DNA from 2 places in the Oryzifoliimicrobium ureilyticum genome. Region 1 is predicted to be linked to the other one. Evidence: predicted binding sites of a transcription regulator. Region 1 holds the regulator's gene; the other holds the start of a gene.
The links. Region 1 encodes LexA, which represses DNA repair genes until DNA is damaged. Its sites were predicted from a motif close to TGTTCNNNNTGTGTTCNG; they were not measured.
Positions count from the first base shown of each region.

Region 2: VQ830_RS01545 (nucleoside triphosphate pyrophosphohydrolase family protein) is a predicted target of LexA. The motif match lies at 3,630-3,647, and genes of this name have one in related genera.

Region 1 is NZ_JBBBVQ010000015.1:44,849-52,571, reverse strand. Features, by position in the region: gene VQ830_RS19225 (ComEC/Rec2 family competence protein) at 24-2,471, shown strand; gene lexA (transcriptional repressor LexA) at 2,452-3,171, opposite strand; gene VQ830_RS19215 (acid phosphatase) at 3,397-5,298, shown strand; gene VQ830_RS19210 (transglutaminase-like cysteine peptidase) at 5,365-5,922, opposite strand; gene pip (prolyl aminopeptidase) at 6,340-7,296, opposite strand; gene VQ830_RS19200 (PilZ domain-containing protein) at 7,360-7,723, opposite strand, start outside.
Region 2 is NZ_JBBBVQ010000001.1:317,617-325,339, reverse strand. Features, by position in the region: gene coxB (cytochrome c oxidase subunit II) at 1-295, opposite strand, end outside; gene VQ830_RS01565 (hypothetical protein) at 367-597, opposite strand; gene VQ830_RS01560 (invasion associated locus B family protein) at 596-1,195, shown strand; gene tldD (metalloprotease TldD) at 1,373-2,788, shown strand; gene VQ830_RS01550 (GNAT family N-acetyltransferase) at 2,798-3,292, shown strand; gene VQ830_RS01545 (nucleoside triphosphate pyrophosphohydrolase family protein) at 3,321-3,626, opposite strand; gene VQ830_RS01540 (serine hydrolase) at 3,747-5,063, opposite strand; gene VQ830_RS01535 (polysaccharide deacetylase family protein) at 5,373-6,407, shown strand; gene pdxH (pyridoxamine 5'-phosphate oxidase) at 6,451-7,074, opposite strand; gene VQ830_RS01525 (RT0821/Lpp0805 family surface protein) at 7,134-7,598, shown strand.

The DNA.
Region 1 (7,723 bases):
TTCGATGCGGTAGAGCGGTTCCCATGAGCGAAGTAAGAGATGAGGAGGTTACTGGGAAGCCTATCATCATTTCGTCTAATGCTCAGCCGATCTCTTCTCTGGCGGCGACATCGGGCACGTGGCCCATTGTGCGTCCGGCGAATACGCAAAGCGTCGGTCCGCTTTCATTGCGTCTTGCACGATCAATCTTAGTATTGTTCGAGCACACGCAATTGCTCGCCGCGCAGGAAGTTGCACATGGACGGCTGTTTCTCTTCTATCCGCTTTGCCTGATCTGCGGCTCGATCTTGTGGTTCAAGATGCCGGTCGATCTCCCGTGGACCGTTATCTTAGCGTCGATTGCATTTTGGTTGCTCATCTACCTGATGGTGGGTCAGCAGCGAGCGATACAACGGATTATCGCAACTGCTGGCCTACTCTTCGCCATTGGCATCGGCTGCGCTGCATTTGAAAGCTGGCGCGCAAGCGCGACAATTCTGGATGTGCCCGTTACCACGACCGTGACAGGCCGCATCGAGGAGCGCGAGAGCAGCGGGCCTGGGCGCTGGCGGTATATTTTGTCTTTGCAAGCGACAGAGGGACCCAACCTGAAGCGAATGCCAGAAAAGGTATCTCTCGTCGTGCGCGGTGCGGCAGAGCCCCTTGCAATTGGAGCTCGCCTGAAGGGGAAGGCACGGCTGACACCGCCGGCTGGCCCAGCGCTTCCCGAACTGAATGACTTCGCCTTCGCAGCTTATTTTGATGGAATCGGAGCCAACGGTTTCCTTTATGGGAAGCCGGAAGTTCTGCCGCAGGAACCGTCAGAGGAATTGAGCCTTGCTGCGCAAAGTTTCCGTTATCTCGCAAGCGTTCGGAGCGCCATAGCCGACCGTATTCGCGCAGTTCTGCCTGGCGATGCCGGCGCTTTTGCTGCATCCCTTGTGACCGATGAGCGACGTGCCATCTCCAAGGAAACCACAGATGCGCTTCGTATCGCGGGGCTCACGCATATCGTCGCAATTTCGGGCTTGAACATGGCCCTGTCAGCCGGCATCTTCTTTGTCGGTCTGCGCTATCTTCTCAGTCTGTTTCCGAAGATCGTTCACACCTATCCGACAAAGAAAATTGCCGCCGTCGGAGCACTTCTGACGCTCTGCGCCTATTACATGATTTGCGGCTTTGCGGTATCCGCCGAACGTGCGTTCATCATGATGGCCGTCATGCTGATTGCCGTCCTTGTCGACCGGCCGTCGATCAGCCTGCGCAATGTAGCCATCTCAGCCATCATCATTCTTGTTCTTTCTCCATCGGAAGCGCTGGGACCCAGCTTTCAGATGTCCTATGCCGCTACGCTAGCGCTTGTGGCGAGTTACGCTTTATGGACCCGAAGAAGCAGCGCGCCCGGGATCACAGCGCGATTACCCTTTGCCAAGCCGCTTTCACTGATCGGCAAGTTCATCGGCGGCATTTTGTTATCATCGATGATCGACGGCTTTTCCACGGCACTCTTTGCTGCCGAGCATTTTCATCGGCTGACGGCCTATGGCCTGCCGGCCAATCTTATGGCGATGCCGATCATCAGCTTTATCGTTATGCCTTTTGGAACGGCGGCAATGATGCTCATGCCGTTCGGTCTCGACGGTTGGCTCTGGCCAATCGTCGGTTTTGGGTTGGAACTTGTTATCGAGATCGCAAAGTGGGTTTCCAGTTGGGGTGGGACCATGGACATTGGACGGATGCCATCATGGTATTTCGCAACCGCCGTCCTTGGTTTCCTGATCTTCACACTGACGAGGACCAGACTGAGATTGATAGGACCAGCTCTGATAGGACTTGCGTCTATCTACTTGATGCTGGCACCAGGAGCGCCTGTGCCGGATCTACTGATTGCCGAAGACGGAGAGCTTGTTGGGATCGTTCAAGATCATGCGATCGCGTCAAATCGCGCTGGCCCGCCCGATTTTATCTTCGCCCAATGGCAACACGCTCTTGTCTTGGAAGAGCATACTAAGCCGACCGAAGTTGAAAACCCTCTGCCATCGGTGAAGGAAGATGACCGCAACCGCCGACTGTCACGGGCTGAGGCATCGGACGTTGAAGCCAATATGCGTCAGGCGTTGGCGAACAGTTTCGAGCAAACATTCATTTGCGCCAATAAAGCATGGTGTGCCGCAAAATTAAGTAGCGGTTATAGTGTGATCACAATCAAGAGCCCGATCTATTTAGGGCCTGCATGCGACACTGCTGATATCGTCGTCCTTGCTGCACGAGTCCGTCTCACATCTTGCAGGTCTGGTTCCCTGCTCTTCACAGGACAATCTCTTCGCCGCACTGGATCCGTTGAGCTGCGGATCGACGATCTGGGCTCTCCTGTCATCACGACTGCATTTGAGGGCAAGTTGCAGCGCCCCTGGACACGCCAACGCAGCTATGACTGGAGAGCTGACCGCTACGACGATCAGCTCCCGCCCATCAATGATAACGCCGAATAAGCCCGACCAGCTTCCCCTGGATCTTGACGCGATCAGGCCCAAAAATCCGGGTCTCATAAGCGGGATTTGCTGCCTCCAGTGCGATGGAGGCCCCCTTGCGGCGGAACCGCTTCAGCGTCGCCTCTTCATCGTCGACCAGCGCCACGACAATTTCTCCTGGATTTGCCGTGGTGGCGTTGCGAATGATGACAGTATCGCCATCGAAAATTCCCGCCTCGATCATTGAATCGCCTTTGACCTCAAGCGCATAATGCTCGCCAGGGCCAACCATATCGGGAGGTACGGTAATATCGTGCGTGTTGTTCTGAATGGCGGAAATGGGTACACCGGCCGCAATACGTCCCATAACGGGCACTGAAATGCCGCCATTGCCTTCAATCTGCACCGGCTTTGGCGCGGGCGTAGGAGGCGGTTGTGTTTTTCCCAGGCTGCCTTCGATAACGCTGGGTGAGAAACCACGCCGCGGCTGTGCTGCCGGCGGAAATGTCTCAGGCAGTTTGATAACTTCTAACGCACGCGCCCGGTTCGGAAGCCGGCGAATAAAGCCGCGTTCTTCCAGAGCTGTGATCAGCCGGTGGATACCTGATTTGGAAGCTAAGTCGAGCGCATCCTTCATCTCGTCGAAAGATGGCGGTACCCCCGACTCCTTCATGCGTTCATGAATGAACAGAAGGAGCTCCTGCTGCTTGCGCGTCAACATTAAACCACCCTCAAAAATATGAAACAAATCAAGAACGAAACTAGCTGTTCATTGTGTGTTCCGCAAGCCCAAATTTATAGAGGTTGATTTTTCCAAGGCTTCGTCCGGTGAAGTTGGGCCCGATGCCGGATAGGATTACGACACGTGGATTGGCTGTCATAAAACTATCGCCTTAGTGCACGATCTCATTCGTATTTGGCATCACCTGTTGGCTGAGGTTCGAGCATGATTACTTTTCGCGATTTCCTGATAAGCTTTACAGCGGCCGCGTTGCTGTCGTCCGTCTCTTCTACGGCCTTCGCCGAATCGTCCTCGGCTGAGCCCATCCCTTACATCCGCGCGGGCAACACAAACCTGAGAGGCGATGCGTGTCATGCCACGCTGGACACCAACGCAGCGGTTTTTCTTTTATCCGGCTTTTTGGACATTTGGACGCCAAGAACGCCCTTCGTGGACGCGGGTGTTGAAGCACCCGCAAAAGACGGTTGCCCTGCTGTGAAGTCGACCGACTGGAACGGTGTGCCGTTCAGTCCCACCGACGGACAAATCCGCAATAAGGCCGTTCATGAAGCCAATATTGCATATGTCGTGAAGGCAACGCGGGAGAGAACCGCCAATGAAGCTATCGCAGCCTATCTCGATGACAGGCGCGGTAAGAACGCCAGCATTGTCGATGGCCTCGGTCCTTTGATGGAGGCATGGAAGGCTGGATCGAAGCAAACCACCAGCATCACATCGGTCGCTGCCGATGCCGATAAAGTCAAATACGAGGACAGCGGCAACGATCGGGGATTTGGTAGTAGGCAGGACACGAAGGCCAACACCCCCGCCAATCCGGATCTTGGACTCGCAGTCGATCTCATCAACGCGGTCAGCGAGAACGGTTCAACAGAGCCGGCAAAGCGCTACTTCAAATATGCTCGCCCGTTCCGCTGGAGTAACGAGGTGGTCCTCCTGCCGACTCTTGTGCCTGCGAAAAGCAGCAAGCCCGTTGAGGATGGCGGATTTCCAAGCGGCCACACGGCCGAAGCTTGGAGGGATGCACTTGCCATGGCCTATCTGGTTCCGCAACGATACCAGGAGATGCTGACGCGTGCCTTCGAGTTGGGGGAAAACCGCATCCGTGCGGGAATGCATTCGCCGCTTGACGTCATGGGCGGTAGGATGCTCGGGACTGCAGCGGTTGTCTATAATCTGAACCGTCCTGATTTGGGTGAGTTGAAGATCTCGGCTTTCAAGCAGGCACAAACCTGGCTGGGTTCCGCCGTGCATGCGGGAAGCGACAGCGATCTGGAGACGCTTTCCCACGCAGCCCCAACGAAAGAAGACCGCTTCTCGGACCACGCCACAAACAAGGCCTTTGTGGCCGCTCGGCTGACCTATGGCTTTCCTAAAATCCACGACGGAGCACAAGCCGCGAAGGTTCCGCAAGGTGCGGAAGTACTTCTCGAGACACGCCAGCCTTATCTCAATCCACTGCAGCGCCGCGAGGTCCTGGCAACGACGGAGATCGGCTCAGGCTACCCGTTCCTGGACGATCAGGAAGGTTACGGGCGCCTCAATCTTTTCGCCGCCGCTGACGGTTACGGACGTTTCGACGGCCATGTAACCGTCAATATGAATGCATCGGAAGGGGGCTTTAATGCTTTCGATAGCTGGCGTAACGATATCTCGGGTACCGGCGGTTTGACCAAAAAAGGAACCGGTACAATCCAACTCACAGGTGACAATAGTTACAGCGGCGGCACAAACCTGGAAGGCGGCAGATTGATTGCTGCTTCATCATCAGCACTTGGAACGGGTAATGTGTCGGTATCAGGCGGCCGTCTCGAGGTGACGGCCAAGGATGGCGTTCATATCGGATCTGGATATCGGCAGTCGGGTGAGGGTACCCTTGCCGTGGATCTCGTCTCAGCGAAAAGAGAACGGATGGTCGTCAGTGGTCCTGCCAAGATCGCTGGCACACTGCATGTCAGCTTTGCGGAGGGCTATCATCCGCATGAAGGCGATCGGATCCCGATATTCACCGCTGGTTCGATGGAAGGAAAATTTGATAAGCTTGACATCGAAGGCGGCCAGGCGACCCTTGAGTATGGTCCGACTGGCGTCGTCCTTGCTATCGAATAACGCAAATCTGGCCGGGACGTTGTAACCGGCCAGATTCTGATGCTTCCAGCTATGTTCAAGTTAACATCAGCGAACGCTGCCGACCGCGACCGCACGACCGTCCTGAAGCTTTACCCAACGCGCCGGATTGGCGGTGGCCTGGCGCTTCAGGTAGGTATATTCGGTATCGGACCAAAGCATCACCTTGTTGCGCATGTTGTCGAGAATAAAATCGCCGCGGTCGGTGCGAACGGTCAGGACGGCATGACCTTCGCCGCTTGGCTGGAGAACAACGGTCATCAGCAAATCCGACGGTGAAATGCCGGCTTCGATCAGCATCTTGCGCTTGAGCAGAGCATAGTCTTCGCAGTCACCGGCGGTTTTGGGGTAATCCCAATGTTCCTCGACACCATAGACTTCCATATCGGTGGCGGGTCTGATCGTCGAGTTCACTTGATAGTTGATCCGCAGGATTTCCTTCCAACGCTCCTCAGTCAGGATGAGCTCGCCCGCATCGCCGGCAGGGTTGCGGCAGTCGTTCGGATAGTCGCGGCAGAACTGATAAGCGCCGATAGGCGGGTTCGCCTCGCCGATAATGACCATGCTTGCAGGGTTTGCCTTCACTGCGCCCATCATGCCGATCATGGCAGCAGCGATTGTGATTCCTGCTCTGATTGCGTTGTTAAGGTTCATCATCGTCTCCCTTGTTTGATCGGGAAACTGACACAACTTTTTTTATCTCACGCAAAAATAGCTAGCGAAATTAAAGGCTTAGTTGAATCGAATTTGTATAAAATTTTAGCGATTGGGGCAGTTTTGCAGTAGCAAGTTCACAATTGAAATTCGTTCGACTTTATTTCAAATTTTACGGATCGACGCAGGTTTCTGCGTACCGTGCAGCGGAAACAAACCGTCGAAATCTTAATGCGGCTTATTCCTAGGCAATATTCTTCAGCTTTCATTCATCATCCGGGTTAAGCAAAAGCCCGCCACAGTAAGATTGTTTAAACCAAGAAATGAGCCATAACGGCCTGCTTTTCTTGGTTTTGCCTGAAAAATTTTTTAGAAAAATTCGCGGAATTCATCGGTCGCGGCAGTGATCGCCTGCTCCAAATTGGGATTGGCGATGGAATGGGCCGCCTTTTCAACGATGACGAGTTTGCCATTGGGCCAGGCTTTTGACAGTTCCCATGCAGTCGTCAGAGGAGCTTCAAGATCAAGCCTTCCCTGAATCAGTATGCCTTTGATGTTCAGCAAACTGCCGGCGTTTGAGAGCAGCTGATTCTCGTCGAGCCATGCTGCGTTGTGAAAATAGTGCAGCACGATACGGGCCCGTGCCAGCCGGTAAAGTGGGTCGCGCCATCTTCGGGGCGTTCCTTCCGGATCGGCGAGAAGAATAGAGGCAAGCTCCCATTCATGCCAGTCCCATCCTGCCTGGAGGCAGATCCGCCGATCCGTGGAATGAACGAGAGCATGATAGGACTCTACGACGTTCACAGGGCCAGGACCAACCGGAATCGCCGAACATAATTTGTCCCATTCTGCCGGAAAGAGACGAGCCAAGCCATTTGTCAGCCAATCTATCTCGCTTTGGCGTGTCGTTGTGACGCCGGCCAAAATGATACCACTGACGCGGCTTGGATGTTGTTGGCCATAGGCGAGGGCGAGGGTCGAACCCCATGACCCACCGAAAAGCAACCAAGTGTCGATGCCAAGAAGCACCCGAAGTTTTTCGATATCGTCAACCAGATGCCATGTCGTATTTGCGGATAAATCAATATTGTTCGCCGATGCATGTGGTAGGCTTTTCCCGCAATTGCGCTGATCGAAAAGCACGATCCGGTAGAAGGATGGATCGAAAAGTCGCCTCTGATGTGGCGAGGAGCCTGAACCCGGACCGCCATGGAGGACCACAACGGGTTGCCCATGCGGGTTGCCGCTCGTCTCCCAGTAGAGCTGATGACCCTCGCCGACGTCCAGCAGCCCTTCGGCATAGGGCTCGATTTCTGGATAGAGCACTGACGTTTCCTCTTCTTAACAGCAAGGTTGTCGTGACAGACCTTGTTGAAGGAGGAATGACGTCTACAAAAACTCTCGAAGCGTGTCACGCGACTGGATGGACAGGAACTCGATCGCGACGCCTTCCATGAAGTGACGTACGACTCGGCCACGCATATTTCCCAATCGAAGAGGAGTGCCCACCGGCGGCCTGTTTTCCACGTCTATGGCCGCACCTGATAGCGACAAGTCCATGATGCGGCAGGTGTAGCGCGTTCCATCTTCGAGGACGATCTCGCTCGTTGTTTGGCGCGGCGTGAGGCGGTCATGGCGCCGATCTTCAGGAAGCCCCAGTTCATGCTTGTTCGCAAGCCAAATCAATTGGGCCGCCAGTTTCTCCCGCTTACGCTCTGTCGCGTTTACCGAGAGCGTGAAACCGGTCTCATCG
Region 2 (7,723 bases), on a different contig from region 1:
CGGGACCCACGGTCCAGATGACCTCGATCACGGTGTTGTGGCTCGTCTTCGACGGCACAGGATTGGCGCTGGCGCGAAAACGCACGCAAACGACAATCAAGAGCAGCAACACCATCAAGGTGATCGGCACGATGAACCAGAGCGTATAGTGCTCGAACCAAGTGTTCTCGCGCATGATCGGCGTTGCCGCCGGCTGCATCGTCATTCCCCATGGGGTCGGTTGGTCGGCATGTCCGCTCGTAGCGGACAGAAGACAGACCAGCGCGGTCAAACCCGCATAAGCCTTCTTAATCACACGTCTCTCCCTCAAGCTCCGACGCTGCGCAACGCGACACAGAATCTCGCCATCCTCTCTCCCGTTTCAAATCATAGTTTAGAACCGACCGCAACAGAACAGAAGAGATGGTGATGCGGCATTTTTGCCTGTTTGCATAAGAAACCGCTTTGGAAAGCAGCTTTCTTCCGCTGGGAGATTGCGACAAAGCGTTGACAAGGTCCTATTTCTGCCGCACTCCCCAGTTTGTGCTGGCATGGCTTTTCGTTTTTGATGGCTGCCTGCAAGAATACGGCACCGATTCGATATCCAGAGGTTTTCATGGGTCTTCCTTCCCTCGCAAGGTCGTTTCTTTTGATTGTAGGCCTTGTCGCCGCAGCAAATCCGGTCTGGGCGCAATCGCAGTCGGCCCCATCGAAGATGGCGCCTCCATCTGGCGGCGCACAGCCCCCCGTGGAGGATGTGAAGCCGGGCCAGGCGCAACCTCAGGCCCCGGGAACGGTCCGGTCCAATCACGGCGCTTGGTCGATTGTCTGCGACAAGCCCGCCGGCGCGTCTACTGAACAATGCGCTCTGATGCAGAACGTCATCGCTGAGGATCGGCCGGAGGTCGGGCTTTCTGTGGTAGTTCTGAAGACTGCTGATCGGAAGTCAAAAATATTGCGCGTGCTCGCTCCCCTTGGCGTCCTGCTGCCTAACGGTCTTGGCCTTAACGTAGACGGCAAGGATATTGGCCGCGCCTACTTCGTCCGCTGCTTTGCGGATGGTTGCTATGCGGAAGTGGTTCTCGAGGACGAGCTGTTGAAGACGCTGCGCAGCGGTGCCAGTGCAACCTTCATCGTCTTCCAGACACCGGAGGAAGGTATCGGCATTCCGGTTGACCTTAAAGGCTTCGCGGAAGGCTACGACGCTCTGCCCTGAGCCTGACCAACAATAGTTGAGCAAACAAGAAATGCAGCGCCGGACAATGTCCGCCGTGCATTTCGGCTCGAGGCAGCTTGTTCTGTGGCCGAAGGCAGCCTACATCGAACATAGGATCGTATCCGCCGGAGCCTTCGGCGAGATATGCACGGATTTCCGGAAGCTGCGGAGCATGCGATGAATACCGACCTGCTTACCCTGTTCGATGCCGACGAAGCTGCCCTGCGCAGACTGGTCGCAGAATCACTCTCGGGCGCCGACGACGGAGAGCTTTTCATTGAACATGCGCAGGCTGAGTCATTGATGTTCGACAATGGCCGCCTGAAGGGTGGTAGCTTCAACACGGATCAAGGCTTCGGCCTTCGCGCCGTGGCCGGCGAAGCGGTTGGCTATGCGCACGCTGGTGAACTTTCTGTTTCCGCTCTCAAGCGCGCTTCCGATGCGGTGGGTGCGGTAACTCGCGGCTATTCAGGCAACTACTCGGCAGCACCGCAGCCCACGAACCGCAAGTTCTACAGCGACGAGAACCCGATCGGGGCTCCGAGCTTCGAAGAAAAGGTTAAGCTGTTGACGGAGATCGACGGCTATCTTCGCAGTAAGGATGAAAAAGTGCGGCAGGTCACGGCATCCGTCGCGGCAAGTTGGCAGGTGGTGGATATTTTACGTGCCGATGGCCACCGCGTGCGTGACATCAGACCCATGACGCGCCTGAATATCTCCGTGGTTGTCGGAGACGGCGACCGTCAGGAAAGCGGGTCCTACGGCATAGGCGGACGGACGGGTTTTTCCGAGTTTATCGCGACAGACAACTGGCAGGCTGGCGCGGATGAAGCGTTGCGTCAAGGACTGGTCAATCTCGAAGCAATCGATGCGCCGGCGGGCACGATGGACGTCGTTCTCGGTTCAGGCTGGCCTGGCGTCATGCTGCATGAAGCCGTGGGCCACGGTCTTGAGGGCGACTTCAATCGTAAAAAGACCTCGGCTTTTGCCGGTTTGCTAGGCGAAATGGTAGCGGCTAAGGGCGTGACGGTTGTCGACGATGGGACCATCGACGCTCGGCGAGGCTCCATTTCCATCGACGATGAAGGTACGCCATCTGGCTACAATGTCCTGATCGAGGACGGGCGGCTGGTCGGCTACATGCAGGACCGCCAAAATGCGCGCTTGATGGGAATGGCCGCGACCGGCAACGGTCGCAGACAAGGCTATGCCCATGTGCCGATGCCAAGAATGACGAATACCTATATGCTCGGCGGCGATAAGACACCGGAGGAGATTATTGCCTCCGTCAAGAAGGGCATTTACGCCGTGTCGTTCGGTGGTGGCCAAGTGGATATCACCTCTGGAAAGTTCGTGTTTGGATGCACCGAGGCCTACCTCATAGAAGATGGGAAGATCGGACCTGCTATCAAGGGCGCCATGCTGATCGGTAACGGTCCCGATGCAATGAAGCGCGTGTCGATGATCGGCAATGATACCAAATTGGATACGGGTATCGGCAATTGTGGCAAGGCTGGCCAATGGGTACCTGTCGGCGTGGGTCAGCCTCATTTGCGAATGGACCAAGTTACTGTTGGCGGTACGAAAGCCTAGGGAGCGTCAATGACCGAGATCACCATTCGCCCATTTGTTGAAGCCGATGCGGATAGTGTCATTTCGATGATCCTTGCCATCCAGCGTGATGAATTCTCAGTACCGATTACCGCCGACGCCCAGCCGGACTTGCGGGTTATCCCCGACTTCTATCAGACGGGTGACGGCCAGTTCTGGGTGGCAGAGCATAACGGAGAAATCGTCGGTACCTTGGGTCTCAAAGACATCGGCGAACGACAGGCGGCTTTACGAAAGATGTTCGTTTTGGAGGCGATGCGCGGGCCGCAGCATAACATCGCGCGCCAGCTTCTGGATGCGCTGCTTCTGCACGCGAACGCTCGTCAGTTGCGCGATATCTTTTTGGGTACGACAGAGCATTTCCTGGCGGCACACCGCTTTTATGAAAAGAACGGCTTTGTCGAAATCGGGCGGGAAAAGCTGCCACGCAGTTTCGCCGTGATGGCCGTCGACAGCAAGTTCTATCATCGCCACATCCAGGCCTGACCGTCTCGATTTCCTGCAAGACGGACGTCTAGCAGACCGGCTTAAACTTCCATTTGCGCTCAATGGCCGGTGCGAGATCGAGATTGTTTTGACGTGCGAATAAAAGAACATGACCGAGCAGGTCAGCCGTTTCATCGGCGAGAGCGCGTGATAGTTCGTCGCGCGACTTGCCTTTCGGAAGGCCCCTGCCCGTCCACTTGTTCCAAGTTTGAACCAGTTCCCCCAGTTCCTCCTGAAGCTGCAGGATAAACCAATCATCGTCGCGCATGATCTCGTAGGCTTCGGCATAGGATTTGGAAGCCAATTCGAATTGGCTGGACAACTGAGCAAGCATTTTCGTTCTCCTTTTATTCTCAAGGAGTGACCGATTCCTGTCTGATCGTCCAGCGGGTTCGCCTGCTCGCTGCGGCAAGCGGACACGGCATCGCTGCTGAGTAAAAGCAAGCCGTCGCCATTAGCCTTTGCTGGGCAACAGCATGCAGTCGTAGGAACGGCGCTTGAGCGCTTCGCACGCCGTGTTGGCAGCTTCGCGGCTTTTGAAGCCAACGAAGCGCGCGCGATAGATTTTGCGAGATCCGGAACCGACCGACTGCGTGAAGGGTGACGCGGATTTCAGGGCCGCTCCACCTTCAGACTGCGCCTGGGAAAGAAGGGCATGGGCTGCATCTTCGCTAGGTGCGGCCGAAATTTGAATTTGCCAGCCGGCTACTGAAGAAAGAGATCCCGTCGCATCGCTATCGACCGCCGCAAATGGTTTGGCAGAGGCGATTTCCGGTAGATCCGCGGGGCGGTCTAGGGGAACGGTTCCCTGGGGAATAGCGGCAGTCGAAAGATAGCCAAGAGCCTTTGGCTGAGGAGAAGTCGTAGTTTCCTCAAGACGCGGCGCAACGACCGGCATCGGCACATCGCTGTCCTCTGCTGCGGAAGCAACTTCGACAGTACGACGGCCTCCGACGCTCGCGACCAGAGAAGAGCCGGCAGAAGCCCGGCTCATGTAGCGGTCAAGAAGGGAAGCCATATAGGCGTCACGGCTACGTGCAGTTCGTCCACCCATGACAACGCCAATGACGCGGCGGTTCCCGTCCCTGACAGCGCTGACAAGATTGAAACCGGACGCATTCGTATAGCCGGTTTTGATCCCGTCCATGCCCCGATAACGGTACATCAGATTGTTATGGCCATGAATGGTCCGTCCGCGGAAATTGAAGCTTTCCGTCGAGAAAAGACGATATTCACTTGGAAAATCACGCATCAAGGCAACAGCAAGTGTCGACATGTCACGCGCCGTCGTCACCTGACGATTGTCTGGCAGCCCGGATGCATTGACAAAAACTGTGCGGGTCATACCGAGAGAGCGCGCCTTTTGCGTCATCAGGCGCGCGAAGTCGCTTTCCGATCCACCAAGTTTTTCGCCAAGTGCCGTTGCTGCGTCATTCGCCGACTTCGTGATCATACCGAGGATCGCTTCACGGACCGTCACGGTGCCGCCTGGTTTCAGTCCGAGCTTTGTCGGCGGACGCGTCGCAGCATATTTCGACACCGTGATCGGCGTATTCCAGCCGAGCTTGCCACGCTTCATGGCATCAAAGGCCATGTATATCGTCATCATTTTCGTCAATGACGCGGGATGATTGATGGCATCTGCATTTTCAGATGCCAGAATTCTGCCGTTGCGCGCATCGAGAATGAGCGAGGCACTGCCGGCGGAGGCCATAACGGGTGCGGCAATCGTCATTGCAGCAGTCATCAACGCAGCCAACAGCTTTCTCATGCACTTTCCCTCGATCGCCGGCAAGTTGCCGAACATGCTTGTCCCGTTTTGCAACACATGCGGTCGATATGGCGCAACTTTGCGGCAACGGAGATGAATCATAGGGAATTTCTGCGGGTTAGGTTAAGTCCGGGTTAATGGCGCACAAAGAAACATTCAACTCAAGCGTTTCTCGGTGGTTAGACCCGGCGAAGCGCTTGTCGAAATCCCATCCCGCAGAACGAATGACCAGCCTCGACCTGTGTCATTAGGCACTCTTAAGCGATCTTTGGGTAAATCAACATAAAGCCAGAGATGATGAGAACGATAATGGAACTGAAACAGCGCATGCGGCTGACGGCAATCACTGCCGGGCTTGAGATTTCGCATCTCGCTCACAAGCTAAACACGTTCTCAAAGGCACGCGGCCGCGGCGTTATCTTCACGCTTCATCATGTGAGGCCACATATCGAGCGCACTTTCAATCCAAATGCGCATCTTGAAATCACGCCGCAATTCCTAGACTGCCTACTGGGTAGGCTAAAGTCGGATGGCTATCGGTTTATCAGGCTGCAAGAGGTTCCTGATTATCTTTCGAAGGCCGATGCGCAGAACCCGTTTGCAGTCTTCACGCTCGATGACGGGTACAAAAACAACAAACAGTATGCGACCCCGATCTTTGAACGGCATGAATGCCCGTTCACCATCTTCATTGCGGGCGGGCTCGCAGAGCGCACTCATAGCCTGTGGTGGGAGACGCTGAGCAAGCTTCTCAATGAAACAAGCGATATTCAATTCGACTTTGGCGAGGGCCTGGAGAAACTGCAGGCCACAACATCAGCGGAAAAGACCAATCTATTTTCTCGGTTTGCGGGCTTTGTCCATGCAGGTAACGAAGCTGAGCGTGTGGCGCAGCTTGATACCTTCGCTCTTCGATGCGGTATTGAACCCATATCCCTTGTTGACGACCTCGTCATGACACCGCTGGAGTTAAGGCAAATCGCCGAACATCCGCTGGTGGACTTCGGAGCGCACACGATGTCGCATCGCGCTGTTGGCCGATTACCGCCGGCAGATGCCTTTCAGGAAATGCAGGCATCCGCAGATTACCTTGAGAGCCTGACCCGGCGTCGGCCCAGTTCGATTGCATTTCCCTATGGGACGAAGGAAGCTGCAACCGAACGGGACGGCGGACTTGCCGCCCAGGCCGGTTTCAAACTTGCCGTGACTACACAGCCTGGGATCATCAACGACAAAGCCGCGATGACTTATCTGCCACGCATGTCGATCAACGGCCTTTATCAAAGACCCCGCTATGTCGCCGCCCTTGCTTCCGGCATACCGCTCAAATTGATGGGCCGCTGAGCACTCCTCCTGCTCAGATTGATCCGATCGAGCGGCGCAAGCCCTATGGGTACATTCTGACTTTGTCCCAATGACCCGACGCAGGATCAGGACGATGAAACTCGATCCGATCATGGAGCCGGAATTTTCCATCCTTCCAAAACTCGATTGAGGTCGGGCGAATACGAAACCCAGACCAATGCGGCGGACGCGGAATTTCCCCGAGAGCGTAGCGGGCCGTGAATTCGGCAACCGCCTTTTCCAATGCGAACCGGCTTTCCAGAGGGCGAGATTGTTTGGATGCCCACGCGCCTATGCGGCTGCCGCGCGGACGGCTTTGGAAATAGGCATCGGCCTCGTCATCGGCAACAATCTCGACGGGTCCTCTCACCCGAACCTGCCGCCGTAGCGACTTCCAATGGAAGCAAAGAGCAGCTTTTTTCTGTCCGAGGATTTCTCGGCCTTTCTGACTTTCAAAATTTGTGTAAAAGACGAAGCCGTGATGATCGAATCCCTTCAGCAGAACCATCCGGACATTGGGAAGACCCTCTTCGTCCACCGTCGCCAAGGCCATAGCGTTCGGATCGTTGATTTCCGAAGTTTGAGCCTCGTTCAGCCAATCTGCAAAAATAGCAAAAGGCTCGTTTCGATCGGTAAAGTCACCGGTTGTTAACTCGTTTTCCGACATATTAGTTCAAATGCCTCGGGTTTAAGTTGATTTGCCCAGCCGCACGTAACTGGACAGCACTGAGGAGACTAGTCATTAAAAAGAGGTTTCTCCATAAAAATGGCCGGCCTTTTGGCTATGGGGTCCTTTTTGTCGCGGGTATCTCGGTTCTCGCTCTGCCGGGGTGCACGACGAGCGGCCTGGACATGTTCTCCCGCACGCAGGTAGATCGTTCGGTCAAAACGTCCACCATTCCTCAAGCTGCGCCAACCAGTGACTCGATTTCCGACGAGGTGACGGTCGGGAATGCTGTCACTTCAGCAGATATTTCCAAAACGGCGGGCCAGCCGCTCGCCTGGGCCAATGCCTCGACAGGAAGCGCTGGAGTTATCGACAAGATCGTTGAGAATAACGATTCCGGCGTCATTTGTCGGCAGTTCACGACAACCCGGCATTCTTATGTTGGCATTGCGAAATTTGCTGGCAAGACATGTCTCGTCAATAGCGGGAATTGGCAACTGATGAGTTTTCAGCAGCAGGGTTGATGAAGGCCACGAACAAGCCCGTTCGGCCTTCTTTATGAACATCGATCAATCAATATTTAGCAAAAGGCTAACCATTTCCGGCAGAACACGTGCGGAAAGACCGCCAGCTAACGACTGATTAGCAG